2 regions of the Alteromonas sp. G4i13 genome follow, and region 2 is predicted to be linked to the other one. Evidence: predicted binding sites of a transcription regulator. Region 2 holds the regulator's gene; the other holds the start of a gene.

Region 1 (16,020 bases), on a different contig from region 2:
AAAACATAAGTAACCAACGGATATTTGGCAATGTCTGAAATATCGATAGTGCCCTTTTTCGACAAGGGATGGTCTTTGTTTACTATTACACTGCGATTCCAGTGATAACAAGGAAGCATGACCAAATCGTTGTACAAGTGAAGAGCCTCGGTAGCGATAGCAAAATCGGCTTCCCCTTTTGCAGCCAGGTCGCTAATTTGAGACGGCGTGCCCTGATGCATGTGTAATGACACTTTTGGATACTTGCTCATGAAACCCTGAATAACATCAGGTAATGCATAACGGGCTTGCGTATGCGTAGTCGCAATATTAAGTTTACCTTGATCTGGAAGCGTGTGCTCCCTTGCTACCGCTTTAATACTCTCTACTTTGGCTAGTATTTCACGAGCTATATTGATTACATCATTACCGGCGTCTGTCACGTGTGTTAAATGCTTACCGCTACGGCCAAAAATCTGAACACCTAGTTCATCTTCCAACATGCGAACTTGTTTGCTGATACCCGGCTGTGAGGTATATAAACTCTCTGCTGTTGCTGACACGTTCAAATTGTTATTGAGGACTTCTACGATATACCGTAGTTGCTGTAGCTTCATATTTTACACCGTTTAATGCGATAGACTGACACTGTACTCCCTCCGTTATAACCAAAACCACCTTTTTTTACTAGTTGCTATTACGAAATTGGCATTATAAAGTTGAAAATAATTGAATTTTTACATTTTCGAGTGGGATTTATTCGCCTTTGTCCGATTTCTTCTACATTATGGGTAGGTGATTAAAAAGCACGGTGTTAGATAGATAATGAGTAGCAGTAAACAAGTTACATCCACAATTGATTTTTCATCGGTGTTGGCAGCTGCTGTGCACGATATGAAAAATTCACTTTTTCTCCTTATTCAATCTATTGAAACACTCAGCGACGCCCTTTCTCCTCACGACGAGAAAGCTAGAGAGCAGGTTGCGAGTGTTCATTATGAAGCATCTAGGCTCAACACCAATCTTGTTCAAGTACTCTCTTTGTACAGGGCTGAATTAGAAAGTTTACCCATTACCGTTGACGAAAGTTTCATCAAAGATTTGGTTGAAGATGTTGTTGGCTCTAATGCGTTATATGTATCTCAGAAAAATATTGATATAAGCATCGCTATCGAAGATGACCTTAGCTGGTACTTAGACAGTGAGTTAATTTATTTGTTATTAAACGATGTAATCATTAACGCAATGCGCTATGGAACATCCAAAATAATAGTAAGTGCCAAGGCAGACGAGAACGACTTCATGACCATTAAAATAGAGGATGATGGTCGTGGCTATCCCGAAGCGATGTTAACCAAAAGCCACGAAGAGCTCTGTGACTTTGAGTTAAGCCAAGGAAGAACGGGGTTGGGGTTATTTTTTGCGAAGTTAATTGCAAACGCACATTCTCAAGGAGATAAAGTGGGCTCAATTGCCCTTTCCAACGGCGGGAGTCTCGGTGGAAGTGTATTTGAAGTAAAAATACCGTAAGATTGACCGATAACATTAAGTAATACAAAAAGTAACGCTCGTACGTAGTAATACGTTAACGTTATAAAAAATAAAAAACAGACGGAAACACACGCATGTACGTGATTATTATTATATTAATTGTTGTTTTGCTAATCGCAGCTATCTTTATCAATGCAATGCAACAACATCGTCAAAAGCAAGAGGCTGAGCGCAGAACTGAACTTGCGAAACAGCGTACTATTGTCGACGAAACTGAGAACGTTATTGCCGCCTGTGTAAACATGCCTGTTTCTTCGCGCATTATGGGCATACTTCACAATCGTATTCTAAATGCCTTAAAAGCAATGAACGATTTATCGAGTACATCTGAACTAAAACAGCGTATCTCAAGCAGTGAGCAAGCAACCGCCGCTGCTCTTTCGGACAATAGCGGCATCACTAACGATTTCGCGTTACCCGACAACGACAAAATGATCATTCAATATATTCAGGCCGTTAAGAAACTGCGCATTATTCTTCGTTCAGAACATAGTAAAGGGCAAATTGATTCTAAAGTATTCATGGATGAAGATAAGCAGCTTGAACGCTTGCAGGTAAAAGTAAATGTAGAAACATTGATTAAGCGCGGCCGCGCTGCACTTCAAACTAATATGCTTGGGTCAGCCAGACAGTATTTTGAAAAGGCGAAAAACGCACTAGAAAATCAAAATCCCCAAGACGAATACTCAATGTCTAAACTTGCTACACTTAACGAGTGGTTACACGAAATCCAAAGCAACCTTAAGAGCGTGAACGAAAAAGATCGCGCCAAGAAGCAAGAAGAAGAAAGAGACGAATTAGACGAGTTGTTCGCACCTAAGAAAAAGTGGTAGGTAGAACCTTTTCTTAGAAACTATAAAGCGCATTATTTCACTCATAATGCGCTACGGCCATGTCCCACATAGAATGAGCCGGCAGCGATAACCCTTTTCGCGCATTTCGAATTATTCCAATATTTTTCACCAGAGGCATGTCACTAATTTCTTTTGTTACTAGCCCCAATCCCTCCATTTGCGCTTTACAAATCGCCGGCATAATAGATATACCTAAACCATTTAGAATAAGCTTTCCTAGTGTAGATAGCTGCCCCGTTTCCGCGATTATATTTAGCTCACCATATTGTGCTAGCTTAGTTTGAGTCCAGTGGCGTACCGCAGATCCCCTATTCATCATTACCAATGGAAGTTTTAGACAGTCCTGCCAATGCAACTTCTCCCCTAAATGGGCTGATTGTGCTTTGTTGGTCACAACAACAAACTCATCAGCAAAAAGGCTTTTAAACACTAAACCATCTTTGCGCTCTGGCTCAAACGAGAACCCAATCTCGCTGCGGCCAGTAGTAACTTCATGAATTACCTGTTCCATTACTACATCGACAATTCGTAAGTTTACGTTTGGAATTCGTTGATGAAATACTGACAAGATATTCGGTAAATGAGACTCGGCAAATGACGGCATAGCGCAAATGGTAAGCTGCCCTTTCGCCATAGCAAACAAATTTTGAATATCAGAAAAAGTATTGTCCCAGTCGTGCAGTAGCCTCAAAGCATTTGGAAACAACACCTCTCCTTCTGGTGTTAGGCTTACATTGCGTGTATTGCGTTGGAATAACTTACCGCCTAACTGCTCTTCCATTTTTTTAATAGCCGATGACAAAGCTGGCTGTGTTAAATGTAGATTTACCGCGGCTTCAGCAAAGGTTGATGACTTGGCCACTTCTACAAACGCTTTTATTTGACGGTATGAAACATCCATAAACTTTTCAACTGATCTTGACGATTAATAAATAGTTTTTATTAATCGTAAGATTAATTCGATTTTACAAATGAAGCAACAATGTCGATACTTATTTTTAACAAATGCATTGGAGATAGAGAATGGCGGGATTTAACAAAGTTGTATCCTCATACGAAGAAGCAATGGCTGGTCTTGAAAATGGTATGACAGTTATTGCGGGCGGTTTCGGGTTGTGCGGTATACCCGAAGGACTAATAGGCCAAATTAAGAATATGGGCGTATCTGGACTTACTGTAGTTTCTAATAACTGCGGTGTAGATGGATTTGGCTTGGGTCTTTTACTAGAAGACAAACAAATAGCAAAAATGGTGTCTTCTTATGTAGGTGAAAATGCCCTGTTTGAAAAACAACTGCTTAACGGTGAGCTGGAAGTTGAGCTTACACCTCAAGGAACGCTGGCGGAAAAAATGCGCGCTGGTGGTGCTGGCATTCCTGCCTTCTACACTGCCACAGGTTATGGTACGCCTGTTGGTGAAGGAAAAGAAGTCAAAGAATTCAACGGTCGCCCTTATATTCTTGAACATGCTATTACTGGCGACTTTGCCATTGTAAAAGCATGGAAAGCAGATACTTACGGAAACTGTATTTATCGCCATACAGCACAAAACTTTAATCCTATGGCCGCTACTGCAGGTAAAATCACTGTGGTAGAAGCAGAGGAAATTGTAGAGCCTGGTGAATTGAACCCTAGCGAGATCCACACTCCCGGGATTTATGTTGACCGTGTTATTCAAGGTTCATTTGTAAAACGTATTGAACGCCGTGTAGTTTGCAAGGAGTCAGTGTAATGCTTAGTAGAGAACAAATCGCAATGCGCGTCGCTCAAGAGTTTAAAGATGGCGATTACGTCAATTTAGGCATAGGTATCCCTACCCTTGCAGCTAACTATGTGCCAAACGACATCAGTGTGATGCTACAGTCAGAAAACGGTCTTTTGGGTATGGGACGCTACCCGACTGAAAATGAAATTGACGCTGATATGATAAACGCTGGTAAAGAAACGGTAACGGCTATCACGGGCGCATCTATTTTTAGTAGCGCTGAGAGCTTTGCCATGATCCGCGGCGGCCACGTTGATTTTACTGTACTTGGCGCATTTGAGGTTGATGTATCGGGTAATATTGCCTCTTGGATGATACCGGGCAAACTCGTTAAAGGCATGGGCGGCGCTATGGACTTAGTTGCTGGAGCAAAGAACATAATTGTTACTATGACCCATACCGACAAACACGGTAACCCAAAACTACTTGGCGAATGCACCTTACCGTTAACCGGTGTGAACTGTATTACGCGCATTATTACCGACTTAGCAGTGCTGAGTGTTGAAGACGGTGCATTTGTGCTTCAAGAACGCGCCCCGGGCGTCAGCGTAGACGAAATTAAAGAGAAAACGGGCGGAAAGCTTGTTGTTCCTGAAAATGTACCTGAAATGCAGTTTTAAACTCTACGTTTAATTGTGCTTTTCATTTAATCGTGCTTCGCAATGTCGCGCTTATCATTCAGCATTTATGCTCTTGTGGTAAGCGCGCGCCATTGGGTTAACTCACATTTTTGCTTTAACTTTATATTCTTCGTTGAGTAACGATTGTTACAAGCACTTGCCTTCAGTCTGCAAACTCATAAGCCTTTCCAATAAACCTTTAAATGCACCGTGCATTAAGGGATAATGCGCCCGAATGTCATTTTAAAAAGGCTATACCTTCTTGCTAGTTACTGATTTACCTGTTCACCACAAAATTATTTCAAAGCTCGAAACGAAAAACATTTCGACGCTAACCGAAATTCAAGAACGCACTATGCTGCCAGCTATTCAGGGCAAAGATATTATTGCGTCATCAAAAACGGGGTCAGGTAAAACCTTCGCCTTTTTAGTGCCAGCTATAAACAGGCTAATGTCGCAAAAAGCCCTTAGTCGTCAAGACCCACGCGCACTTATTCTTGCGCCAACTCGAGAGCTAGCCAAACAAGTTTTCATTGAAGCTAAATCAATGTGTACCGGGCTAAATCTTACTTGTTCACTTATTGTGGGTGGTGAAAATTATAACGACCAAGTTAAAGCGCTTCGCCGTAACCCTCACATTATCGTTGGTACCGCTGGTCGTGTAGCCGACCATCTATTAGATAAAAGTGTGTATTTAAACGGTTTAGAGTTGCTTATCTTTGATGAAGCCGACCGAATGTTAGATTTAGGCTTCTCTGCTCAGCTTAAAATGATTAACGACTATGCTGATCACAGAAAGCGTCAAACTATGTTGTTTTCTGCCACGCTCGATAATATTGAGCTAAAGCATATGACAACGCAGTTAACCAAAGGCGCTGTCCGTGTAGCTGTAGGAGACTCAACCGCAGAGCATGGCGATATCGAACAGAAGTGCTTCTTTGCAGACAATGTTGATAACAAAGATCAAATTTTACAGTTTGAACTAGCCAATCGTACCTACAACCAAGCTATCGTATTTACAGCTACCCGTGAAGATACCGATAGAATTGCAGCACTGCTTAACGAACAAAACTTAGAAGCTATTGCGCTTCGTGGTGATATGCTACAAAGCCAACGCGCAGCAGTAATGAGTGCGTTTGCTCGTGGACAGCACAGTATTCTGGTTACTACCGACCTCGCCTCTCGTGGACTAGATCTATCAAAAGTAGGATTGGTGGTTAACTTTGACCTTCCTAAGAACGCGGATGAATACATTCACCGTATCGGCCGTACAGGCCGTGCTGGGCAAAAAGGCGAAGCATTCTCGTTAATTGGCCCTCGTGATTGGAACAGTTTCGAGGGGCTTAAGAATCACCTTCAATATGCGTTAGAGTGTTCACCGCATGACGAATTCTCGGCGTCTTTCAAAGGTTTTACGCCGAAGAAAAAAGTATCGAAACAATCAAATGCGAAAAGTGGTAAAAAGCGCGTAGCGAAACCAGCAAAACCTGGCACTAAAAAACGTGTCGATACCATGTCTGGAGAAGATATTGGTATGGTTCCTGTGAAACGAAAGCCAAGAAACACTCTGTCTGACGACGATGAATAAAACTCTATATCGTAGTTTGAACCATCACCGCCGCTAGTCACAATTCACTGTTGAATAGCGGTGTGTAACCTTTCACTTTGTTTTTAATCACATTTTCTTACGGCCCTTTGATGGAACACTTCGCCATCATATGCTCTACTACGCATATAGCAACAAGTCGGTCGTGCTGACTACACGCTTCAACTGTTTGTAACAAAGCGTGTAAGCGGCACACACTCCCCCTTTAAAATGGATTTTAACCACATGAAATTTATAAAGTTCGTATCGTTAGCCTTGTTTATAGTAATAGTCGTTGTGGCACTCTCCTATGAAAAAATAATAGCACGCGTATTGTTGCCGCAGTACATAGAGTGGGCACATCAAACAGATATGAAAGGCTTAAAAATAGGTCAACCGTTGAACGAACAAGAATTGGCGCTAGCAGCGGAGATAGGCATAAAACAGCCGATGAAAGTAAGAATTGTTTATGTAGATGAAGTGCCATATCCCTACGAAAACTTCGCGCTTAAAGTGTTTGGCGAAGCCGTTGGACTTGTTGGAGAAGGAATAATAAATAACGCACAAGTTTTCGGCTATTCGATTTATGCTCGTAAAGATTTCGAGCTTAATAGACCCAAGTTAGCCCACGAATTAGTGCATGTGTTACAGATTGAACGAGCCAGTTTAGATGAAGTTGTCACCCAACACTTTTTCGACATGGCTGAATACGGTTACGATAAAGCCCCACTAGAAGTAGAAGCGTCCGCAGCCAACAAAGTATACAGCGCTGATTGGTAATTTGTATTCACCGAGGATTGCTTTTTAGGGCGCCGGTGATTGTTTAGAGTAGCGTTTGTGTTAAAGGTTCGTTTGAGAGAAGATACTGACAAGCCTACTTTTATTCGACTACTTCCGTTTTGTGCTGTGAGTTCAATCGATGGATGCAACACACTGGTTAAATCTCTGTGCTGGTGTTTCATAGTCTAGCGTCTTTCTGGGTCTTTCGTTAAGTTGTCTTGCGACGCTACTGAGCTTTTGCTGACTATGTACTGACAAGTCAGTGCTTTTGGGGAAATATTGTCTAAGTAGCCTATTAGTGTTTTCATTTGAACCCCGTTGCCACGGAGAGTGAGGATCACACAGATACACTTTGATGTCAGTCGCCAGTGTAAACTGTTTGTGGTCTTTGATTTCCCGACCTCTATCCCACGTGAGTGATTTATACAATTCGCTTGGTAGCTTTTGGGCTTGTTTAATTAGCGCAGCAATAACAGTAGATGACTTACTATCTTCCACTTTGGCTAGCATTACATAACGAGAGTGGCGTTCAACGAGCGTTGCAATATAGCTATTCTTTGAACCACATATTAAGTCTCCTTCCCAATGCCCAGGCACAGCTCTATCTTCAACGGAAGCTGGGCGCTCGCTGATTGACAAGGCATCTGGAATTTGGCCTAAGCCTCTGCCTTTTAGCGTTGACGTGCGAGACTTTCGGACGGCTCTCTTCGTTCTCAAGCATCGTTGCAACTCTTTCTTCAACGCCCCTCGCGTCTGAATGAAGAGTGTTTTATAGATGGTTTCGTGAGACACGTACATTTCCTGATTATCGGGATATTGTCGCTTTAACCAACCCGCAATTTGTTGTGGTGACCATGCTCTTTTAAGCTTAACAGCTATAAGTTTACACAACTCTGGGGATCCGATTAACTTACATGGCTTAGGCCTTAATGCTTCGTCCAATGCTCGTTGCTCTGCTTTTACGGCACGGTAGTGCTTCAACCCACCATTTCTTTTTATCTCACGACTTATTGTAGATGGCGCTCTAGACAAACGTCTGGCAATTTCTCGAATAGATTGTTTACTGACTAAGCATCGTGATATCTCTTCTCTTTCATCAAGCGAGAGGGACTGTGGATGTCTTTTTCGTTCTGGTGGCCGGTACCCACCCGTTTGATAGATGGTTGGCATAATAGAAGAGTGAAAGCGGTCAAACATTCTAGCGATGTCATGTAGCGAATCACCTTGCTTATATCTGTCCCAAATTAGCGCTTTTTGCTCAGGTGAGTAATAAATACGTTTTCTTTGTTTCATAGCAACGTTCCTCCTCAAGTAAGGATAGCGTTGCATTCACCAGTTGAACTCAAGGCTCGAAGCCGACATTGAAGGCTATTCAAAGGAAGCTATATCTCACTCCCAACACGAATGGCCAAACTCAACACATAAAAAAACGAGTGCTTAAAAGCACTCGTTTTCAATTGGCTCTTTTACGTGGCCTAGCCCTCGTTTCCACGCTTAGCCTAGCGTGTCGAAAAGCCTCAGTCGACGATAAGTGTTACTAAGTTTAAACTTAGTATTCCCACCATCCTTCTTGCCACCACTCCAAAAACTCTTCAAAGTCGATGTAACCGTCATCGTTACTATCGATAAGCTTAAAGCCTTCTTGTACGTGGCTAGCTTTCGTTTTTGGTGAAATAACGGTTAGAAGCTCGATGAACTCCGGCAAATCGATTTGGCCGTTGCCATCACGATCGAAAAAGCTGAAGTCCTTTCTAATTTCTTCAATTTTAGATTCTGAAAGTTGAGTGCTCACTCGCATTCCTTATTTCAACTGCAATAAGCACGAGTGTAACGCCCTTCTTTCTAGCTGTCTACGCCTGATTTTCTTTTGCTTTAAGTGCGCGTAAACGTTGAGCTTCTGCTTTTTCCTGACGCTTTTGTTCCATGGTCAAACGCGCTTCCGTTCCTACATGCTCTTGTTGACGCTCTTTTGCCAGCTGAACCTGTTTTTCACGTTCTCTAAAGCGAGCAATTTGATCGTCGGTATGGGTACCAAAGCAGTGTGGGCAGCTTACACCCGGCTCATACTTATCACTCTGCTTGTCTTCTTCAGTAATTGGAAGTCTGCACGCGTAGCACTGCTCATAATGGCTTTTCTCTAAGTCATGGTTAACTGCAACGCGATTATCAAATACAAAGCAATCGCCTTCCCACAATGACTCTTCTTTCGGTACATCTTCAAGGTACTGTAGAATACCGCCTTCTAAGTGATAAACCTCGTCAAACCCCTGCTCTTTCAAGTAAGCCGTCGATTTTTCACAGCGAATACCACCGGTGCAGAACATAGCCACTTTTTTATTTTTTGACGGGTCGAGCTCTTTCGCTACGTATTCAGGAAACTCACGAAACGTTTCGGTTTTAGGGTCGATAGCGTGTTTGAACGTACCAATTTCAATTTCATAACCGTTTCGCGTGTCAATAACCGTAACATCTGGGTCGCTAATAAGTGCGTTCCAGTCTTTAGGTTTTACGTAAGTACCAACGGTTTTGCGAGGGTCAATACCCTCAACGCCCATGGTCACAATTTCTTTTTTCAGTTTTACCTTGGTGCGATAGAACGGCTGTTCATCGTGAAGAGATTCTTTGCAAGAAATAGGGTTAATACGCTCGTCGCTGTTTAAATAAGCAAGTAATGCGTCGATACCTTCGCGGGTACCAGAAACCGTACCGTTTATCCCTTCGTGGGCAAGAAGAAGTGTACCTTTAATGCCATTAGCTTCCATTGTTTCGAGAAGCGGTTGGCGGATTTCTTTGAAGTTTTCAAGCGCAACAAATTTATACATTGCGCATACAATATATTTAGACATATTTTAACCTTTGCTGATTGGAGCGTAAGACCAGTGCAAAAATGCGGCGCGCAATATAACAAAAAGGAATGATAAAAACTAGGGCGGATACGAATTAGCGCTCCTACGTCAACCCAAACTTAGCACGCAACAACGAATTGAAATGACTGCTATGCAATATTCTCAAAAGATGTGAGGTGTGACGAATTTTCTTGTTGTGAATGGTATTCTTTATCTTGTGATGAAAGGATATCGTATAGCAGCGTATTATCTTCCTTCACGGTGTTAGCGTATTCCTTTTTCAACCGCTTTTGTGTTGCCAAACTACAATTATCTACTACATCGTCGGGTAGACGTTTAGCATCATCAGTTTGTGATAGTGGAGAGGGATTCATACTTAAATATAATCTTGCTGCTGCATAGTCTTGAGATACTAACTCAGACAAAACGCGCATTCTGCCCCATTCGCTTTCATTAGCAGCTAGCGATGGCCTTCTATAATAATTTAACGATGCAAGCTTGGATTCGATGCTGCTTTTATCATCAGATTCTGACGCTACCGCTTCAATTTCAAATGGCTCGGCAACACTATGTTGCTGCATAGCAAGATATAAAGAGAACAACGCTCCCTGCGCAGATGCTTTAGCAAGCACACCACTGCGCTCCCAGTATATACTGGGGTCAATAGGTATTTGCTCACGAGCTTCGACAGTTTCTAGCGACATTCTTATTTACAACTTCATATGTATACTTATGTTTTCGGCAAGATAATGTTTTTCTTAAGCTTATTATCTAAAATTAGATATACTCCTATAAAGTAATCGCGCGCTCATTCATGGATTTGAAATGCAATTTAGCAACAAACAAGTACTGATTGTTGAAGACCAACGCCCTTTCCTTCTTTTATTAAAGGGGCTGATGCATTCGATGGGCGCATCTGATGTAGTTACGAAGTCATCTGCTGAACAAGCGGTATCACTATGTAAAAAGCATAAGTTTGATATTGTCATTTGTGATCTACACCTGGGAGCTGACAACAAAAATGGCTATGAGCTCATTGAAGAGTTGCGCACTCGAAGGCTTATCAGTCCCACATCGGTGTTCATTCTGATAAGCGCAGATAGCGCTCGACCGATAGTGTTGGGTAGTATTGAACGTAGACCCGATGATTTTTTAATTAAGCCCTTTTCTCAAGTTCAGCTGAAGTCTCGTATTGTTCGTGCGTGGCAAAAAAGACAGTTTCTCCAGCAAGCGTTTAGTCTCGTTGAACAGGGTGAAATAAACAGTGCGATCGACCATATCGAAGCGTTACTTGACGCCCCTTCCCACTATAAAGGTCACTGTGAACAGCTATTAGTCGAGCTATACTGGCGTATAAAGCAACCCGATAAAGCGCTAGATGTGTTACGTGACTACATTGACGGAAAACCCGTGCTGTGGGCACAAATAGCTATTGGAAAAACTTACTTGCTTTTAAAGGAATATGAGAAAGCGATTTCAATTGCCAAGAGAACGCTAAAGCGTAACCGGTTCAATGCAGACGCCCACGATATTCTTGCGCAAGCACACCAAGCCACCACAGCTGGCGACAAAGCACTTGATGCAATAAAAGAAGCAATAAAACTGTCACCCTACTCCTTACCCAGGCATTTCAAAGCCTGTGAAATAGGTCGGCAAAATGACGATTTAGTGCTGGCAGCGAGTTCAAGCCAAGCGATCTGGGATTTATCGAAACGAACCGTTCACAAAACAAGTTTACACTGGTGCGGTATTATCCGAAGCCTTTTAGATGTCGCAGAGTTTGCAGACGACAAGCGCCAGCGCAATAAGTATCAGCAAGAAGCATTACTAACTCTGCAAAGAGGAAAGTTTGATGAACATCTTCAAAAAATGGACAGAGATTTTGACGTAGATATATTTGGTACAATCGTCAACGCTAGAATTAGTGCTATTGACGGCAAGCTGATTGATGCCAAACGCCACTTAACAACGTCACAAACACTGCTTGACGATAAGTACACGGAAGTTCCTACCGCGTTTATTCCTGACAGTATTAACGTTATGTATAAACTGGGTGAGTTTGATGATGCGCTACAGTTGAATGCACTTTTAACTTCAAGACAGGATGAGCTCGACCAAAACAGTCTAAACATGCTTGATGCGCAAGCCCTCAATGCTCAGAAAAACTTAGCCAGTTATCAACAGTTCAACCGCGAAGGCATTCAACACTATCAGCAGCAAGATTACGAACGTGCTAAAGCTTCGTTTGCCCTTGCTCAAGGCTTTGCTCCTGTAAATACAGGGGTTGCGCTTAATCTATTACAGTGTCTTCTACAAATTGCAATCAAAGAAGATAAAGCCGAAATGAAACTCATTAATGAGTGTAAGCGGCTGTTTAAATTGATTGACGATATGTCACTTAAGGCGCCTTACAAAGAAAAATACACCAACCTTAGAGATGAACTCTCTAAATATATTGGCTTTTGAATTAGAAAACTGGTGAGCTATGAGATTGTTAGTTTTTTTACTGGTGGCAATTTTAATCGACGAGGTTAGCGCCAATGAACAGGCGCTAAGTCAGAACGAGTCTTTTGTACTAGCCGATGCTGGTATTCACAGAATGACATTTGAAGAGCTAAACAGTGGTGAAATATTTGTTATTCGCGGATTAAAAGTACCTAGCACACAGCAATTCGAGGGTAGTCAAGCTAACGAGAAACACCTCCCAAAACTCGTCAAAGTTAAAACTGGCAAATACTATCTAAAATCGATAACTCCAGCTTTTTCGAACATTGGGGTAAGACGTTTTAAAAAACCTGAATGCGATGGCTGCTTTTTCTCGCTTCAACCAAGCGCGGTTTCTTATCTGGGTAGGTGGAATATTGATTTAGAATACAAATCAAGGAATAAGGTAGAGTGGCATATACAGAGGCAGTATTCCTACGAGAACCTTAAAACATTAAAACAAAAAAACACTAAATTGACCGAACTTCCCCTTTTCGTTGCTAACGAAGAAGGTAAAGTTCTTAAAATCGATTGGAAGGAATTATAACTTAATACCTTATTTAGTACTGAGTGCTACCACCATAAGTCGGAGCTTTCTTCTTGTATTACGAGAAGACCAGTACTGTATCGACCGAGCTGAATGTGTACTGAGCCAAAGTATTACTAATTAATCCATAAAATTATCAACCGTTTCGATTAGCTCATCCACGTTTTCAATCAGTGTTTGACGCTGTTTCTCTGAAAGAGTTGAAAATATCTCGGCCAGTAGCGTTGCTGTCACAGTCATATTATGAGCACTACTTTGCTTGTACACATCGCTTTTATAATTATCCGGATTTTGCATTAGCGACACCAATTCTTGCTCAAACCTTTCGTTTTGCTTGCGCGAAACGAATAGCTTTCTTGCCGCATTTTGAATGTTTCTGCGATACTTTATCCAAGCGTCACCTGTAGAAATAAATTGTTGTGCGTAGGTGCTAACAATTTGTTTTTGCTCTTTACTTAGATCTCCAATACGCTCACTTATTGTTTCTTGTATTCGCTCAATTCTATCTTTAAGTCTCTCTGCTTCAGACTTTTCCAGCGCCTCTTGTCGCTCTTCCTCTTCTTCTTTATTGTCTTTTTCTAATGCCGCAAATAGGGTGACAACTTGTTCATCATCGAGTGTTTTAGCAATAGCCGCTAATTCAGGACTGACCTCGTCTCGTACGCGCTCCCAATGCGATCTAGCTAGCTCAAGGTTGTTATAAACAATACTCGAATTAAGGGTGTCATTCTGAATCTGCTTTTTTATATCCTCTAATTGCGCTTTATAACGAGTAAGTTCACTCTTCTTGTGCCAGCTCAACCAGTTTTGTAAATGCGCATCAAACTTCTCCTCTTGCTCATCTTTAAGCTCGATGTAGTCGTCCATGTACCAATACACCCACCAATCCAGGTTGTTATAGGCCAGCTTAGAACTGCATGAAGTAAGAAAAATAATAAAGACAACAACCAACAATGAACGCATAGTATTTCCTTTTTTTACGTTAGTTACGTCGTGACAAGCAAAAACGCTTATTGCTGTGTACTGAAAAATTGAATTTTACTTTGATATTACGCAATAAATATCCGCAATAGAGAACTTTACGTTGCACAGCCTTTACTCTACTTTAATGGCATTGCCTGTAAAAAGAAGGACTTTAATGTGTCAAAACGTGTCGCAATTTTAACCTCTGGTGGCGACGCCCCAGGTATGAATGCATGTATACGTGCCGCAATTATTGCGTGTCAGAAAGCTAATTTTACCTTACTTGGCTACAAGCACGGCTACAACGGATTACTACAGCAAGAGTTTATTCCTCTATCTCTTGATTCAACGCACAATCTTATCCAGCAAGGCGGCACCATACTACACAGCGCAAGGTGTAAAGAATTTAAAAATCGTGAAGGGCTTATCAAAGCGGCTGATAACTTGAGACAGGCCGAGATCGACACACTTATTGTAATCGGTGGTGACGGATCTTTTCGCGGCGCAGCAAAGTTGAGCGAACTATGGGATGGCCAGATTCTTGGTATTCCTGGAACAATTGATAACGATATAGCGGGCACTGATGCCACTATAGGCTACTTTACCGCAATAGATACCGCCATGAGTTCTATCGATAAAGTTCGTGATACAGCTGATGCGTTCGAACGTATTTTCCTTGTAGAAGTAATGGGTCGCAATGCTGGCTTTTTAGCATTAAATGGTGCCCTTTCCGCGGCGGCTGACTATGTGGTTGTTCCTGAGTTTTTTGAATCCGCTGAAACTGAAATCAAAAAGATCGTAAACCAGATCAAAGCACAGCGTGCTTTGAAAGGGCCCGTCAGTTTTATTGTTGTAGTAGCTGAAAACGTTTGGCCTAATGGCTTAACAGGATTAACCGAAGCTTTGCAGTATCACAATATCAACGACGTTAGGCCAGTAACCTTGGGACATGTCCAACGTGGCGGCTCGCCGGTAGCACAGGATCGACTACTCGCCACTACTCTTGGCGAATTCGCCATAAGCTTAGTAGGAAGCGACGTCACCAACATAATGGTTGGTGAAGTTAATCAGCGCCCTATTACCGTCCCCCTACCCAAAACTTGGGAAGAAACAAAGCCCCTCAATCAAGCCCGGGTTGACGCTATGCGTACCCTAATGAACGAAAGATACAGCTGCGACTAAGTAAGATGGTTCAAACGCTGTTTAACTTGAAAGATTTATAGATTGTAAAAACAAAAAAGGCGGTGCTTTATAATAAAACACCGCCTTTTAGTACTTCATGCTCAAGCTTGTTTACATCTTCATTGCCGCTTTCACTTTATCACGATGACTGCGACTCACTTTAAGTTCTGTATCATTTTGAAGTATTAAATGATATTCGCCACTAATATGGCTCACTAACTTTTTAACAAAACGGATATTAGCAATAGCTGAACGGTGCACTCGAACAAAGAACTGTGGGTTTAGTTCCTGCTCAAGTTCTTTCATGGTTTTGCGCATTATATGCATGCCATCCAGTGCGTGAACGCACATATAATCACCTGCAGCATCAATCCATTGAATGTCTTGAACGTTTACGCGCGTTACTTCTGAGCCATCTTTAATAGCCAATACATCTGGGTATGGATTGGTTTCAACCGGCTCACCATTAGCTAACTTGCGTAAAATCTCTTCGCAATCATCGCCAGTAAGTTCAGCAACAAGGCTTACCAATTTTTGTGACTGCTCATCTTGATGCTGAGTTGAGTAATATTCACGTACTTTGTTTAACGCCGCACCTAAGCGCTCGTCGTCTGCTGGCTTTAACAGATAATCTAAAGCATGCACGTCAAATGCTTTTATTGCGTAGCTGTCATAAGCAGTTACGAAAACGACCATGGGAATGGGCTGTTTCAGTTCGCGCAACTTGTGAATAACTTGAAAGCCGTTTAAGCCAGGCATTTGAATATCTAAAAACACCAAATCTGGACGATGTTGAGAAATGCTACTTACAGCCTCCAGGCCGTTCTGACACTCTGCAAGCACCTGCACATCATCATGACGCTCC
Region 2 (16,020 bases):
TTCGAATTAAATCCACGTTTATTTGCAGTGGCGTGTTCGATAACAGGCGGAGTAACTGTACCTCTGTTTCTATCTTGTTCGGCATTAAATTAAGAATACCGACTTCAAGAGGACGAATATCCTGATTGGCAGCCCTGTCCATGTCCATGGTAAAAATATTTTCACCTAGTAGTACATTCTGCGCGGGTAACTGCTCAGGAATACGAATTGGCATAGAGGGCTCCAGTGATAAATTACAATATCTGTATTGTGTCTATAACTGGCGATATGTCAACATCTTTACGTCTAGACGTCTAAACGTTTTTTTCTCTGGTGTTCAAAAATACTAATTATTTTGTTTATGCACCATTACCAACATCTCAGCTTCGGCACGAGGAATGTCGCAGGCTTCAATAATTTCATCAATGCTAGCGCCTTGCTTGACTAAGTCCGCCGCACGCTGATATAGGCGTAGGGAAGGATCTTGAAGCTTGAGTTCTCGAAGCTGGTTTTCAATATCAGTTTGCTTTTCGTCTAACTCTTGAAGGTGTCGAGTGATCACCAAGGTGCGTGCTTGCGCCTCAGTTTGTTGATTATTTGCATTTTTAGCAAGGGCTTCAGTGCGGGCAATAGCCTCTGCGTTAGCATGTTCGCTTTCGCTTAATGCAGAACGCAACTGCTTAATGTGTGAATACAGCACACCCATCGCGGCGATGAGTATAACTACAAGAATACACAGTATGAGTTCTAATAAGGTAGGTGCAGCAAGCTGCCAATCCATGGACATAACCCTTGGGGAAATGTAGGCAGTATTATAATCAATACCGCCTATTCATTTATTTAGATGTTGCTAAGCTCATCCCACTCTTCGTCGCTTAACAATTTATTAAGATCTACAAGAATAAGCAGTTCGCCGTCGCGGTTACTTACACCTTGGATAAACTTAGCACTTTCTTCAGTACCTACGTTAGGGGCACTGTCAATCTCTGAAGATTTCAAGTAAACCACCTCAGCGACACTATCCACCAGAATACCAACCACCTGCTCGTCAGACTCAATAATAACGATACGGGTATTGTCAGTAATTTCTGTTGGCGGTAATCCGAAACGAGCACGTGTATCAATAACCGTTACTACGTTACCACGCAGATTGATAATACCAAGTACATAGTCAGGTGCACCGGGTACAGGGGCTATTTCGGTATAACGCAAGACCTCTTGAACTTGCATCACGTTGATACCGTAAGTTTCTTCACCTAAGCGATACGTTACCCATTGAAGGACTTCGTCGTTGCTGTCGGTGGCGTTATTATTTATTCTTTCGTCGCTCATGAACCTGGCTCCCAATACTATGGCGTCTGGTCGTTACTGCCTAAGCCTTTGTTAAGCATAGATATTAATTCTTCAACGTCAATTAACGCGCACATTTTTTCTTTAACCATCCCTGCTAACCAGGGACGCTTACCTGTGGACTCGCGCCATTTAACATCATCGGTAGTCAAATTGACCGTATTGACTAGCTTTTCACTAGCCAGACCCCACGCACTTTCCCCTAACATTATAAGATATCGGTAGTTAAGCGATTGTGCGAGGTTTTCGTCATATTTTTCTGGCATTACCCATTTTGCAGAGTCAACAACACTTAGTTTAGACTCTCTGTGCAACATTACACCCATAAACCAATCAGGTTTTCCAAATAAAGGGCCAATCTTCTCAATTTGGTGGATCCCACCTAGCGACGTCAAAGGCACCGCAAGTGTTAACCCTGCAACCTCAAAGAATAGCGCCTGAAAGCGAAAACCGAGAGTATCCTTTAGTGGAACTTTTGTTTTTTCAGCGCGGTTTAACGCAGCTTCTTGTTCATTTTCTACTAAAGTTTCTGCGTGAGACTGTTGCTGTTCATCTTCAATTGTCTCTGCTTTTTGCGTTTCAATTAACGATGTAACCTTTTCCGCTATCGCTTCTTGTTCATTTGATTGCGGCTCACTTTCATTGGCGGTAGAAGCAAGTGCCGTTTCAGCCATCTGCTGAGAAGCCTGCTCGAGCAATTTTGCCGTGCGCGCAGTCACATCTTCCGGTGCTTCTGGCTCTTTGAGGAGACTATCAAGGTATGCCTCCATCACTTCTTCACGGGCAAAAGGCGATTGCTTGCTCATGTTCTCGTTATTTCTCCAATACCGCTAATAGTTTCTTGTACGCAGACACACCACGTGTTTTGGGGTACGCTGCGGAAATGGGAAGCTGTACTAAACTTGCATCCCTGAAGTGCGTGTCGACGGGAATAACCCCTTCCCACACGCGCTCACCATAGTCATTCATTAAGCGCTTTCGCGATGCAAGCGCCGCGTTAGTGCGCTTATCAAACATAGTTGGAATAATCACAGTATCAAAGGATTTGTCCAACGAACGTCCCATAATTTCCATGGTACGAATCATTCTGTCTAGCCCTTTAAGCGCCAGATACTCCGTTTGGGTAGGCACAATAACCTTGTCACACGCTGCAAGAGCGTTAACCATCAGCACCCCAAGCACTGGAGGGCAATCGATGATAGCAACATCGAATTCCCCTGCGATTTTTGCCAACGCTTTTTTTAGGACTAAGCCCATACCTTGTTCGCTACCCATCGTTCTATCTAAGGTCGCGAGCGCCATTGTTGCAGGAAGCACATATAAGTTGTCTAACTTTGTCGGGCAAAGACAATCCATAACATTATCGGCCGTAATGTCATTAGACTTAATAAAAATATCGTAAACTGAATGACTTGACGCTTCTGCATCGATACCGAAGTAATAACTCAGCGATGCATGTGGATCAGTATCAATCATCAGCACTCGCTTGCCTTGCTGTGCAAGCAAGCCGCCAAGGCTCACCGTAGTGGTAGTCTTTCCTACACCACCTTTCTGATTCGCTACTGTCCACACTTTCATATTTGCTGTTCCATTACTGTTCAAACTGCTATCGCATTTCGGTTTGAACGCAACTGCTCATATCATCAATGTTTATATTTTTACTGGATATATTGGCAACGGCTACAGCTTGAGGCATACCATACACAACACAGGAATCTTGGTCTTGAGCCCAAATCGTTGCGCCTTTTTCCTTGAGCATTCGGCATCCTTCTCTGCCGTCAGCCCCCATACCCGTCAATATAATTCCTAATACATCCCCACCATAAGCTTTAGCCAGAGAACTGAAAGTGAGATCAACACTGGGCTTATAATTCACCTTGTCACTCGCACTTGCATCAACAATGGCAATGCGTTTATTCGCACCTATGGTTTCTAGCAACATTTGCTTCCCACCGGGAGCAAGATACGCATGACCTGGTTTTAGAATGTCGCCGTGCTCGGCTTCTTTTACTCTAATCTTACAGTTTGTGTCTAAACGCTGTGCAAATGCCGTAGTAAATGTTCCAGGCATGTGTTGTACAAGCAAAATGGGGTATGGAAACTCTGCAGGTAAAGGAGACAGCACTTTTTGAAGCGCCACAGGCCCGCCTGTAGAAGCCCCTATTGCCAAACACTTGTAGTGCTTTCCCGTCGCTCTTACAGACGAAACGGTTGGTTGTTTGGCTGCGTCTTTATGCCCTGATAGCAACCCTGATGTTTTAAAGAACGCCTGCTTTGGCGCATTATCAGGAAGCTTTCTTGCCTCTGTAGAGCGAAACGACGGACGCTTAAGACCAATACCACGACGCGCTATTAAGCGTACTTTTGTACACAACAAGCGCGATGCGTCTTTTCTGTCCTGCGCGATATCTTCAAATTTCTTCGGTAAGAAATCGAGCGCGCCCGCTTCTAACGCATCTAATGTCGCTTGCGCACCATGATGCGTAAGCGAAGAAAACATAAGAATAGGTGTAGGCCGTTTGTCCATTATGGCCTTTACAGCTGAAATGCCGTCCATGACAGGCATTTCAACATCCATCGTTATCACATCCGGCTTAAGCGCTTCTGCTTTTTCAAGTGCATCGCGCCCATTTCTCGCTTCCCCAACAACTTCAAGTTCCCTATCGCCATCGAGTATTTCTTTTACTCGACGACGATAAAAAGTCGAGTCGTCCACGACAAGGACTTTAAAGACCATGGATTATTATTCCTGTTAATTCATCGCCTTAATTGATGGGTTTACGCGCATACCGTTTAAGCAGGCTCGGAATATCTAAAATTAGTGCAATTCCACCGTCTGATGTAATCGTGGCTCCCGCCATACCAGGCGTGCCTTGCAATAATGCATCAAGAGGTTTAATAACCACTTCTTCTTGGCCTATTAGCGCGTCTACTACGAATCCTACTTGTTGTGTACCAATTTGCACTACAACAACGTGTCCCTTTTCTCTATCGATGTTTTTGGGACCTCGAATCAACCATTCACCAAGGAAGAACAACGGAATTGCTTTTGAACGAACTATCATTGTTAGCTGGCCATCGACCGTGTTGGTCTTTTTGATGTCCATATTTATTATTTCGTTCACCGCACCTAATGGTAACGCAAAGGTTTGTTTTCCTACAACAATCATTAGCGTCGGAAGAATGGCTAGCGTTAGCGGAACTTTGATATCCAGTCGCGTGCCTTTTCCTAGCTGTGAATCTATGTTCACGGTGCCGTTAAGTTGGTTAATTTTAGTCTTAACCACGTCCATGCCCACACCGCGACCAGAAATATCACTAATTTCTGTTTTGGTTGAGAACCCTGGCGCGAATATCAAGTTAAACGCTTCAACATCCGACATCCGTGCAGCTGCGTCTGCGTCTAGTACACCGCGACTAATAGCAATTTCTTTAAGCTTTTCAGGATCCATTCCTTTACCATCATCTTCGATGGTTAGAAGAATATGATCGCCTTCTTGAGATGCCGATAGCTGAACCGTACCCATGCGCGGTTTACCCGCTGCAGCACGGTCATCAGGCATTTCAATACCATGGTCGACGGAGTTTCTCACCAAATGCACAAGTGGATCGGCCAGTGCTTCAACCAGGTTTTTGTCTAAATCAGTTTCCTCACCCACAAGCTCAAGGGTTATTTCTTTTTTCAAGCTTCTAGCGAGGTCTCGAACAACGCGAGGGAAACGACCAAACACCTTCTTGATAGGTTGCATGCGGGTTTTCATTACCGCACCTTGCAAGTCGCCCGTTACCACATCTAAGTTGGCAATGGCTTTGGACATGCTTTCGTCGTTACTGTTGATACCCAAGCTTATTAGCCTGTTTCTCACTAGTACGAGTTCACCCACCATGTTCATAATTTGGTCAAGGCGCTTGGTATCTACACGTACTGTAGTCTCAGCAGGAGGCGCAGCTGGTGCCGCCTTCTTCTCATCTTTTTTAGGCGCTGCTTTTGGTGCAGCAGGTGCGCTTGCTTTAGCTGGCGCTGCGGCGCTAGGAGCAGGCGTCGATTTTGGCGCAGCTGGCGCTGCTTGTTTCGCTTTTTGAACCGCTTCTGTTGCTGCCTTATCTACAGGAGGCTCTGGCGCCTTTGAAACGGCTCCCTGCTTGGTAGGCCCTTGCCCTGAGCCATGTAGTTGGTCAAGCAGTGCTTCAAATTCGTCATCGGTGATTTCTTCATCACCAGCTGAACTCGGCGTAACTGGTGCTGGAGCTGGTGTATTTGCCGTTGGCGCAGCTTCTTCACCACCAAACTTGCCTTTGCCGTGTAAATCATCAAGCAACGCTTCAAATTCTTCGTCGGTGATATCGTCGTTATCACTAGCGGCAGCAGGTGCAGCAGCCTTTGCAGGTTCGCTTTTAGCCGCTGAGGACTGTCCTGGTGCCCCAGAGCCATGAAGCTCATCAAGCAGCGCTTCAAACTCATCTTCAGTGATTTCGTCAATACCGCCGCTATCACCAGAACTTGGTGCCTGTGCAGTAGGCTCTTCAACAACTAATTCTGGCTCTTCAATCGCGGGCTCAGGTTCTGACGCCGGCGCGCTTTGTTCACCAAAAATATTCTCATCTGGAGATTCCGGGCGACTTAGTTTGTGTAACAAGTCGACTAGGTGTGCATCTGCTGGCTCTAATGGATCCCGAGCTTTCACTCGTTCAAACATTTCAACCACCACATCTGTGGCTTGCAGAATAATATCCATCAGTTCAGGGGTTAGTGTTCGTTGACCGTTACGCATTACGTCAAAGACGTTTTCCGCTCCGTGACAAATTTCTACTAACTCAGTAAGAGACAGGAACCCTGCTCCCCCTTTAACTGTGTGATAACCACGGAAAATTGCATTCAGCAAATCCGCATCTTCAGGATTGTTCTCAAGATCAACGAGCTGTTCTTGTAATTGTTCAAGTATCTCTCCAGCCTCAACTAGAAAGTCCTGTAATATATCCTCGTCAACATCAAACGACATGCGCCCGCTCCCCTAAAAACCTAAGCTAGACAGAAGATCATCTACATCATCTTGGCCTGACACGACGTCGTCGCGCTTATCGGCATCAATGATAGGGCCTTCTGCCTCTACACCATCAACCTTATCGGCCTTAACGCTGGATGGTTTAGTTTGTTCTGCACCGTCGCGTTCACCAAACATGGTAAGCATGTTAACTAAGCTGTCTTCCACTTCTTTAACCAAGTCGATAACGCGGCGAATAACCTGACCAGTTAAGTCTTGATAACCTTGAGCCATCAATACTTCTGTAAGTAACTGTGTAAGTTTAGCTGACTGTGCCGAACCTTCTTCCAACAATTCGTCTAAGTCTGCGCATAAAGCCTTGAATTCACCCAACTCTATTTGGCGATTCATCAGCTTCTTCCACTCAGGCATAACCTTTTCGATGCGCGCCGACAGCATTTCAGCTATAGGCATGCTCGCTTCAACGGCATCCATAGTAGTATTAGCAGCTTTTTCAGTTTCTTCAATTACGTAGGTTAGGCGGGATTGTGCATCGGGAATATCATCGGTCGCGAGATTTTTAATGCGGTCGTCTATTTGGAAATTATTCAGCGCGTCATGGAGCTGACGCGTCAGTTTCCCTACTTCGGCAAATAACTCAACGTTTTCTTTCATTGAGGCCGCTTCTAATAGGGCATTGGCTGAAGCGTTGTCACCCTCTTCAAGGTAGGTGACAAGCTGTTTTGCTTCTTCCAACGAAATTGGAACGTTTACATTCGTTGACATCCAGTAAACCTCATTTCTCTGGTGAGCGTCTGGATCAACCTAAACGTTCGAATATTTTATCTAATTTTTCTTTAAGTGTTGCTGCAGTGAACGGCTTAACAACGTAGCCATTAACACCTGCTTGCGCAGCGGCAACAATTTGCTCTTTCTTCGCTTCAGCAGTAACCATGAGTACTGGTAGGTGCTTGAGCTTGTCATCGGCTCTAATCGCGCGAAGCAAGTCAATACCCTGCATTCCAGGCATGTTCCAATCGGTAACTACGAAATCGAAATCACCTTGCTGCAACATAGGCAATGCAGTACTTCCGTCATCCGCTTCCTGGATGTTGGAAAAACCCAAATCTTTAAGTAGGTTTTTGATGATACGTCTCATGGTAGAAAAATCATCGACCACGAGAATTTTCATGCTTTTGTCCAAAATAGCCTCCAGTGAGGGGTTAATTGTTATTAATTTCTATTCTTCGTCAGCTTGCCACGACTTCATTCGTGATTTGAGTTTTAACATGGCCTGACTGTGAATTTGACTGACTCTCGATTCACTTACATCAAGAACCTCACCAATTTCTCTTAGGTTCAGCTCTTCATCATAATACAGCGAAAGTACAATCGCTTCTCTTTCAGGTAATGTCGTAATTGCATGGGCAAGCGCTTTTTGGAAAGCGCCTTGCATCAAATCTTCCAGTGGTGCGTCGCTACCTCGATTTTGCTCTGTCGAAATAACATCTTCTGACACACCTAAATCTTCAATACCTACCAGCTTTCCGGCATTTACTTCATTAAGCATTTGGTGATAGTCCTGCAAGCTTACATTAAGCTTATCAGCAATATCAGAATCTCTAGCATCGCGGCCTGTTTCGCTTTCTACTTGCGAAATTGCTTCAGTGATCGCTCGACCATTTCGGTGGACTGAACGCGGTGTCCAATCCCCTTTGCGAATTTCATCTAGCATAGCACCGCGAATGCGAATACCGGCAAACGTTTCAAAGCTGGCTCCTTTTGAACCATCAAAGTTTCGCGCGGCTTCTAATAATCCAATCATGCCTGATTGAATTAAATCGTCTACAAGAACACTAGCCGGCAATCGCGCTATCAAGTGATGCGCTATACGCTTAACCAATGGCGCATGTCTTTCGACTAACTGCGCTTTATCGGTTTGTTGTTGATAAGCGGCTGCCTTGCTGTTCAACGCTGACTTCCTACGGCTTTTTCTGCAACTAATTGTTCAATGAAAAACTCTAAATGGCCACCTGGCTGCGCTGGAATAGGCCATGTTAAGGCTTTACTCGCCAACTGTGTTATTGCAACGGCTGCCGGTGAACCTGGGTAAGCATCGACAATGGCTGTTTGTTTACGCACTGCTTTACGAATGTTCTCGTCAAACGGTACTGTCGCCACTAATTCTAGTGCAACATCTAAAAAACGCCCTGTCACTTTGCTCAATTTACTAAATAGCTCTTGGCCTTCTCGCACGTCGCGCACCATATTAGCCACAACTTTGAAGCGGAAAACACCGTGCTCTCTATTCAGAATTTTTATCAATGCATACGCATCTGTCAATGAAGTAGGCTCGTCACACACAACGACCATGATGTCTTGTGAGGCTTTTGAAAAGCTCAACACCATGTCTGAAATACCTGCCGCTGTATCAACGATAAGCACGTCAATTTGCGAGCGCAGCTCACTAAAGGCACGAATTAGGCCAGCGTGTTGCGTTGGCGACAATTCTGCCATCGACTGCGTGCCTGATGTGGCAGGGGCAATCTTTATTCCGTGCGGACCGGTCACTAATACTTCATCAAGTGTACATTCGCCGGAAAGCACGTGGGATAAGTTTTTCTCAACACGCAAACCTAACATAACGTCTACGTTAGCAAGACCGAGGTCCGCATCGAGAACCATTACACGTTTACCTTGCTTCGCCATGGCGATAGCGGTGTTCAATGTAATGTTTGTTTTACCTACGCCACCTTTGCCACCGGTGACGGCGATTACTTTGATTAACCGTGATTGCTTCATTTTTCTTAAGCTACTCGCTTGGTCGTCAATCATACTGCTTATGCTGTTTTAATTGCGTTGTTACCACTAGTATGATTCAAACCGTACTTTTTATAAAGCTTTGCAGCAGCGGAAACCAAAGATTTCGCTTCTGCAATCTTAATGTCTTCAGGTACTTTTTGACCATCGGTGACATAACTAACCGGTAATTGGTATTCAACCGCTGCACTAAGCACCTCTCCTAAAGAGTAGCACTCATCTAACTTTGTGAAAATACAGCCACTTAGTTCAATATCATCATACGCTTGAATGATTCTCTGCAAAGCAGGATATTGCGTATTTGCTTGCGCTACCAAATATTTTTTAACATTTGGCATTTGTCCGTTATCAAACTGCTTAATTTGTTTAATTAATCGACTATCTCTTTGACTAAATCCAGCCGTATCAATCAATACTAGTCGCTTATGACGAAGTTGGAATAATAAATCCGCAAGTTCTTCACTAGTCTGCGCTTTTCTCACCGTGCAGCCAATAATCTTTCCGTATGTCGCTAGCTGCTCATAGGCGGCAATTCTATACGTATCGATGGTAATCATCGCAACCGACTCTGCACCGTATTTTTGCGCATAGCGGGCAGCAAGTTTCGCAACGGTAGTTGTTTTACCGGTACCTGTTGGTCCTACTAATGCAACAGCACCTTGTGCGCTAAGTATATCGTTTCCTGTCACATTTATGCGATTAGCCAATAGGTTAAGAAGATATACCCATGCATCTCGTTCGTTGTAATGTGACGGCGTATAGCTAATAAGCTGTTTCGCTAACGCGTTGCTTAACCCCATATCGGTTAAACGGGTGATTAGATATTGATGAACAGGTTTTTGACGTTTGTTTTTAGCTTCCATCAAGTCGGCCACTTGATATTGCAATACATCGCGAAGAGACGCTAGCTCTTCCTTGATTTGCGCAAGCTCCGCTGACTGCGTCACAGCGGTATCATCCATACTCGACGCTTGATGCTCTGGGAAAGCGTTCTGACGAACTGGTTCATGAGAAGACTGCTGGGCTTCTACGTCGTCAATAAAGGCTTCTGAGAAGTCTAAGTGCGAAGCAATTTCATTGGCGTGCTTAGCATTTGCTGTCATTGGTTGGTTAGGTTGCGCGGGACTCGCTACGCCATTATTTCCACCGTGCTGCTTTTCTAGCAGTGCTTTAAGGCTATCAGGACCGTCGTCACCAATGATTTCGCTCAAGCTAGGCACTGCCTTTTGGCCAGGTGTTTTTGCAGCTGCTTGTGGAGACGCTTTCGGCGTAAACAACTTCGCTTCAGGTTCTTTGTCGTAGGCTGCGACAAGCTCAATACCGTCAGCGACTTTGCGATTTGACATGATCACAGCGTCACTGCCCAATTCAGCTTTAACTTGGCTTAACGCCTCACGCATATCTTTGCCGAAGAAACGTCTAATTTTCATTGCAACCTCTCCAATCACCCAGTGTCAGATTATTGACCGACCGAACTGACTATTTTTATTTGTTTGTCGTCAGGCACTTCTTGGTAAGACAGAACATGAAGCCCAACAACCGAATATTTTAAGAAGCGAGACAGAACGGGTCGTAGCATGCCTGAGGTAAGGAGTACTGCAGGCTCTCCTTCTAACTCTTGCTGCTGACTGGCTTGCTGCAATGATTTTTGCAGCTTGTCTGCCAGACCTGGTTCTATGCCAGCGCCATCTTCGCCACCTGCTTGAAGTGACTGGTGCAACATCTGTTCCAACTCTGGCGCCAAGGTTATGACAGGTATCTCTTTTGCACCTTGAGTAATTTCTTGGACAATTAAACGTTTAAGGGCAATACGCACTGCAGACACTAAAACATCGGGGTCTTGGCTGCGCGTGCCGTACTCACTGAGTGTTTGAACGATTGTACGCATATCGCGAATAGGCACGCCTTCAAACAATAAGGTTTGCAGTACTTTCACGACGGTGCTTAGCGGAAGAATGTCTGGTACTAATCCTTCAACCAGTTTCGGATGCTGCTTGGCAAGCATATCAAGAAGTTGTTGCGCTTCCTCGTGCCCTAATAATTGATATGCATTGTTAGAGAGTAATTGGCTTAAATGGGTCGCTACAACGGTCGCAGCGTCTACTACTGTGTACCCAAGGGTTTGTGCATGCTCCCGTTTATTGGGCTTAATCCATACTGCGTCCAAGCCGAACGCGGGGTCTTTAGTGGCACGCCCTTCTAATTTACCGAACACTTGCCCTGGATTAATAGCAAGTTCTTCATCGTGACTGATGATGGAATCGCCTATCGTTACGCCTAGCATAGCGATGGTGTAAGTGTTGGGCTCTAAATCCAAGTTATCGCGAATGTGGACAGGCGGAATAAGGAAACCCAGTTCTTGCGATAGTTTCTTACGTACGCCTTTAATGCGCGTCAACAACTCGCCACCTTGGGATTTATCGACAAGAGGAATTAAGCGATAGCCCACTTCCAATCCGATGGTATCTACCTGCTGAACATCATCCCAGCCAAGCTCTTTCACTTCAGGCGCAACCGATTCATCTTTTACCACATTGTCTGGCACTTTGGGCTCTGCGGCCTTTCTCTTTTCTTGGACCGACTGCCAGTAAGCAAAGCCTGCAATCAAGAATGAGAACCCTAAGAATGCGATATGAGGCATCCCAGGAATGATACCCATCACAAATAGAACCCCCGAGGCTATATAGAGGGCTTGATTATTACCAAGCTGACCGCGGATTTCTTTGCCCATTTCCTGGGTCTCGTTTTCACGAGTAACGATAATGGCTGTAGCGACCGAAAGTAACAATGAAGGAATTTGCGCCACCAAACCATCACCGATGGTCAATATGGTGTAGATTTCTATAGCGTTACCGAATGAAAGCCCGTGCTGAATCATGCCAATAAAAAGACCACCGACAATATTAATCAGCATGATGAAAAGGCCTGCGACCGCATCACCCTTTACAAATTTTGACGCACCGTCCATCGACCCGTAAAAATCCGCTTCTGCGGTAATCTCTTCACGGCGTTTACGTGCTTGGTCTTGATCTATATACCCTGCATTTAAATCAGCATCTATGGCCATTTGCTTACCGGGCATAGCATCTAACGTAAAGCGAGCGCTTACTTCTGAAATACGTCCTGCGCCTGCGGTTACAACTTTGAAGTTGATAATAAGAAGAATGGCGAAAACAACAATACCTACGGCGTAGTTACCACCAATCACGACCTCACCGAAGGCTTCGATAACTTTACCTGCTGCATCGCCGCCTTCATGTCCGTAAAGTAAAACAACGCGAGTAGAAGCCACGTTAAGCGCTAGTCTCAAAACGGTAGCGATAAGTAACACCAAGGGGAAAATGCCGAAATCTACTGGACGCTGGGTAAGTACAGCCACCAAGATAATGACTAGCGACAACGCAATATTAAAGCTAAACAGCACGTCCAGTAAGAATGGCGGCATAGGCAATATAACCATGCCCATAATTGCCAAAAGGACGATGGGTGCGCCTAAACCACTGGTAAAATTTTGCAGCTGATTTTTATCGAATCGCTGAAGATAACCGGATAACTGCATGGCTTGGTGTCTCTCTATCAGAAAATTGACGCTTTATGTGAATCTTCTAGTGAGTTTTCAACTAACGTGCCAGCTTTGTGTTTTACGCAAAAGTTATCCAAATCTGAGCTGTAATCATGCGTGATTACTGTCTACAGTGACTTGTATAGAGCGATTAAGATTTTGTATCCGAGGGACATACGAACAGTTTATAATTACGTCACTATTCCTAGGGCCTACTCTTCGTTTTAAAAGGATTATTCATGGTAGTACTACAAAATCGTGTTGCAACGTTTTGTTGGGTCAGCCTTGTCATCATGCTGACTTTTAGTCATGTAGCTCATGCATCTAAACAACCTAACTTACGACAGCGTGTGGAGAATTTGCTAGTTGATTCAGTGGAGATATACGGTTCACAAAATAGTAACCCATCTCGTGTGCACAATAGAGTTTTGGTAAGCGAGGTCTACACTCAACAGGGCTATCAGCTTATATGGTTTGGTACTAGTGATGCTGAAAACCGTCTTCAGGAACTCCTCCATGAAATTGCTGATTCAGAGTTACATGGCTTCTCGCCCGAGTATTACCACGCATCAATGCTCGAAAGTCGCGACGCCAATACGGCACTCTTAGATGTACTAGCAACCGATGCCTTTATCAGTCAAACTCTGCATCGATTAAATGGGCTTGTTAGCCCCGCCAATGCAGATTCGCAGTGGTTCCTTAAGCAAAGAGAAGCGGATCCTGTGGCATCGCTAAATCACGCATTAACTAACGGTGTTTCTGCAACATTGCGGGCCATGTGGCCATCACACCATGAATACCAGTTACTGTTAGAAAAAAAGCGTAGTTTACTCACGGCAGTTTCTACAGTTACCACACAAATTCCAGTTGGCCCAACACTTAAGCTGAACTCAACGAGCGAAAGAGTTGTGTTGCTGAAGTCTCGTCTTTTAGGGCCAGGCACCTATTCAGAGTTATTCGATAAAGATTTACTGGACGCGGTTAAGCAGTTTCAAATGTCTGCGGGCTTAGAGCCAGATGGTATCGTGGGAAGTTCCACTTTAGAAGCATTAAATGCCACCACGTTTTCTTGGTTAGAAAGAATTGATGCAAACTTAGAGCGTTGGCGCTGGCTCCCTCATCAAACTTGGTCAACATATTTACGCGTTAACATTGCTTCGTTTCAGTTGAGAGGATTTACTGAAGGTGAGGAAACATTGGGAATGCCTGTGATTGTCGGTACACCAGTGAGGCAAACGCCCGTTTTCGCTGAATCAATGAAGTATATGGTGTTTAACCCCTACTGGACCGTGCCTTTCAGTATAGCCACTAAAGACAAGCTGGCGAAATTAAAAACCAATCCTTCTTTATTGGTTGAGCAAGGTTACGAAGCCCAGCCCGCCGGTGTCAGCGGCTTCAGCCCTGTCGATGAGTTTGATTGGACAAATGTTAGCCGTGGTACATTTCACTATACACTCAGACAAAAGCCCGGTCCGCACAATGCCCTTGGTAAAGTGAAATTCATGCTTCCAAATAAGCATGCCATTTATCTTCACGACACGCCCGATCACAGCCTTTTTTCGAAATTAGAAAGGAACTTCAGCTCTGGCTGCATCAGAGTCTCTAACCCTTTGAAGCTGTCTCAATGGGTACTCACTCATTCAGGCCAGACAGAGGCAATACCGCAAGCTGAGCAATTACTTCAAAGTGAAGAGACCAGTACACTATATTTGAAGAAACCTATACCTGTTCTTATTGTGTACTTCACAGCGTTTGCAGATGAAGCAGGAACCATTGTATTTCGCCGCGATGCATACAATCGGGACAGCCATATTATTGAGAAATTGAAGGAGTTTAAACGTGCGTAAGTGTTTGTTAGTGCTGATTGCTCTTTTAACTGTAGTGCGCGCCAGTGATGCGTTCTCCTTTGACAATGACATGCTCAACTCTAAGCTTGCTATTAATGGAAATACGGTCCCCTACCCTATTTTCTCTATTTTCGTAATGCCGAATAAAACGTTCACTGTTGAGTTTGACAACAAAAGCCATACTGGGAACTTTCAATTTCACCATGCGAACGGTGAGGCACTAAAGACGAGTTCGAACCTTCCAATAGTTAGCGGGGTTGTGGGGAAAGCGCCAATAATGGCACCTAAGAAATCAGGGCACTATGTACTTAAAACCACCAACGCGCAGTCAGGAGAAACTGCGACGCTCAACGTCTTTGTGATGACATCTTTGGAAAAGGTAGACAAAACAGGTAAGTTAAACGGCTACACAATTGGTAAATATCCTGATAAGCCTTTAAAAAACAATCCCATTTATTTACCCCCATCAGGACTTATTGAAGTATCGCCAGAACAAACGGACGTAAGGTTGTCGCCCAATTTCACCCTAGGTCAATTTCTATCCAAGCAGCAACAAGGATTTCCCAAATATGTACATTTGCGAGCAGGCCTTTTGTTGAAACTGGAAAAAATACTGCACACCTTAAATGACGAAGGGCATGCTGTTGAAGGCTTAACCATAATGAGTGGATATCGCACTCCGTTCTACAACAAAGCTATTGGCAATGTTCAGTACAGCCGTCACGTTTGGGGTGGCGCAGCGGATTTCTATATCGATCAGTCACCGAAAGATGGGGTGATGGATGACCTCAATAAAGACGGTGTGGTAAACCGCGAAGATGCGGTATGGCTAGCCAACTTTATCTCAAATATGTCTAAACAAGGCGCTTTCGGCCCAAGAATCGGTGGGCTTGGTATTTACGGTGCTAATGCGGCGCACGGGCCTTTCGTTCATGTTGATGTGAGAGGAACCTTAGCTCGCTGGTAACGCTGCATTTTACGTAAACGTTAGGCAGTACCGAATGAAACTGCCCACTTTATTTACGCTAAAACTTTTCGATGTTTACTGCGCAATTAACGTCGATATTCTGGTGGTATTGGCAAATCTCGTTTAAGCGGCTTAGGTCGCTTGCCCTTCCCTGCTCTATGCGCTTTCAACTGATAAACGTGCGCTAGCACCTGCGCTACCGCCATAAATAAGGCGTTAGGAATTTCATCGTCCACTTCTGTGGAGTAGAAAATGGCGCGGGCAAGCATGGGAGAAGGGATCAGCGGCACATCGTTGGCGGTAGCAATTTTTCTGATGTGCATCGCCAGCTCATCAGCACCTTTAGCGACCACAACCGGCGCCCTCACTCCCTTCTCATCATACTTGATAGCAACCGAGAAATGGGTCGGGTTAGTCACCACTACGTCTGCTTGTGGCACTTCCTGCATCATGCGCTTGGTTGCAGCCTGATATTGCAGACGGCGAATTCGGCCTTTAACCATAGGGTCGCCT

Evidence for each region. Region 2 encodes FliA, which starts transcription of late flagellar genes. Its sites were predicted from a motif close to CTAAAGNTNNNNNNNNNNNNGCCGATA; they were not measured.
Region 1: ACFI6J_RS02305 (VC2046/SO_2500 family protein) is a predicted target of FliA. The motif match lies at 10,716-10,742, and genes of this name have one in related genera.

What each region holds. Positions count from the first base shown of each region.
Region 1 is NZ_JBHNYX010000003.1:111,873-127,892, forward strand. Features, by position in the region: gene cysB (HTH-type transcriptional regulator CysB) at 1-596, opposite strand, end outside; gene ACFI6J_RS02255 (sensor histidine kinase) at 805-1,509, shown strand; gene ACFI6J_RS02260 (hypothetical protein) at 1,605-2,363, shown strand; gene ACFI6J_RS02265 (LysR family transcriptional regulator) at 2,401-3,285, opposite strand; gene ACFI6J_RS02270 (CoA transferase subunit A) at 3,408-4,115, shown strand; gene ACFI6J_RS02275 (CoA transferase subunit B) at 4,115-4,768, shown strand; gene ACFI6J_RS02280 (DEAD/DEAH box helicase) at 5,031-6,356, shown strand; gene ACFI6J_RS02285 (hypothetical protein) at 6,600-7,133, shown strand; gene ACFI6J_RS02290 (IS30 family transposase) at 7,266-8,426, opposite strand; gene ACFI6J_RS02295 (EF-hand domain-containing protein) at 8,683-8,925, opposite strand; gene trhO (oxygen-dependent tRNA uridine(34) hydroxylase TrhO) at 8,984-9,979, opposite strand; gene ACFI6J_RS02305 (VC2046/SO_2500 family protein) at 10,129-10,683, opposite strand; gene ACFI6J_RS02310 (response regulator) at 10,805-12,445, shown strand; gene ACFI6J_RS02315 (hypothetical protein) at 12,465-13,010, shown strand; gene ACFI6J_RS02320 (DUF6279 family lipoprotein) at 13,131-13,973, opposite strand; gene ACFI6J_RS02325 (ATP-dependent 6-phosphofructokinase) at 14,151-15,155, shown strand; gene ACFI6J_RS02330 (LytR/AlgR family response regulator transcription factor) at 15,267-16,020, opposite strand, start outside.
Region 2 is NZ_JBHNYX010000001.1:182,086-198,105, reverse strand. Features, by position in the region: gene metA (homoserine O-acetyltransferase MetA) at 1-214, opposite strand, end outside; gene ACFI6J_RS00925 (DUF2802 domain-containing protein) at 326-760, opposite strand; gene ACFI6J_RS00920 (chemotaxis protein CheW) at 820-1,311, opposite strand; gene ACFI6J_RS00915 (chemotaxis protein CheW) at 1,329-2,135, opposite strand; gene ACFI6J_RS00910 (ParA family protein) at 2,143-2,907, opposite strand; gene ACFI6J_RS00905 (protein-glutamate methylesterase/protein-glutamine glutaminase) at 2,936-4,066, opposite strand; gene ACFI6J_RS00900 (chemotaxis protein CheA) at 4,095-6,329, opposite strand; gene ACFI6J_RS00895 (protein phosphatase CheZ) at 6,342-7,097, opposite strand; gene cheY (chemotaxis response regulator CheY) at 7,132-7,515, opposite strand; gene ACFI6J_RS00885 (RNA polymerase sigma factor FliA) at 7,552-8,283, opposite strand; gene ACFI6J_RS00880 (MinD/ParA family protein) at 8,280-9,146, opposite strand; gene flhF (flagellar biosynthesis protein FlhF) at 9,152-10,561, opposite strand; gene flhA (flagellar biosynthesis protein FlhA) at 10,591-12,690, opposite strand; gene ACFI6J_RS00865 (L,D-transpeptidase family protein) at 12,933-14,540, shown strand; gene ACFI6J_RS00860 (D-Ala-D-Ala carboxypeptidase family metallohydrolase) at 14,533-15,507, shown strand; gene flhB (flagellar biosynthesis protein FlhB) at 15,594-16,020, opposite strand, start outside.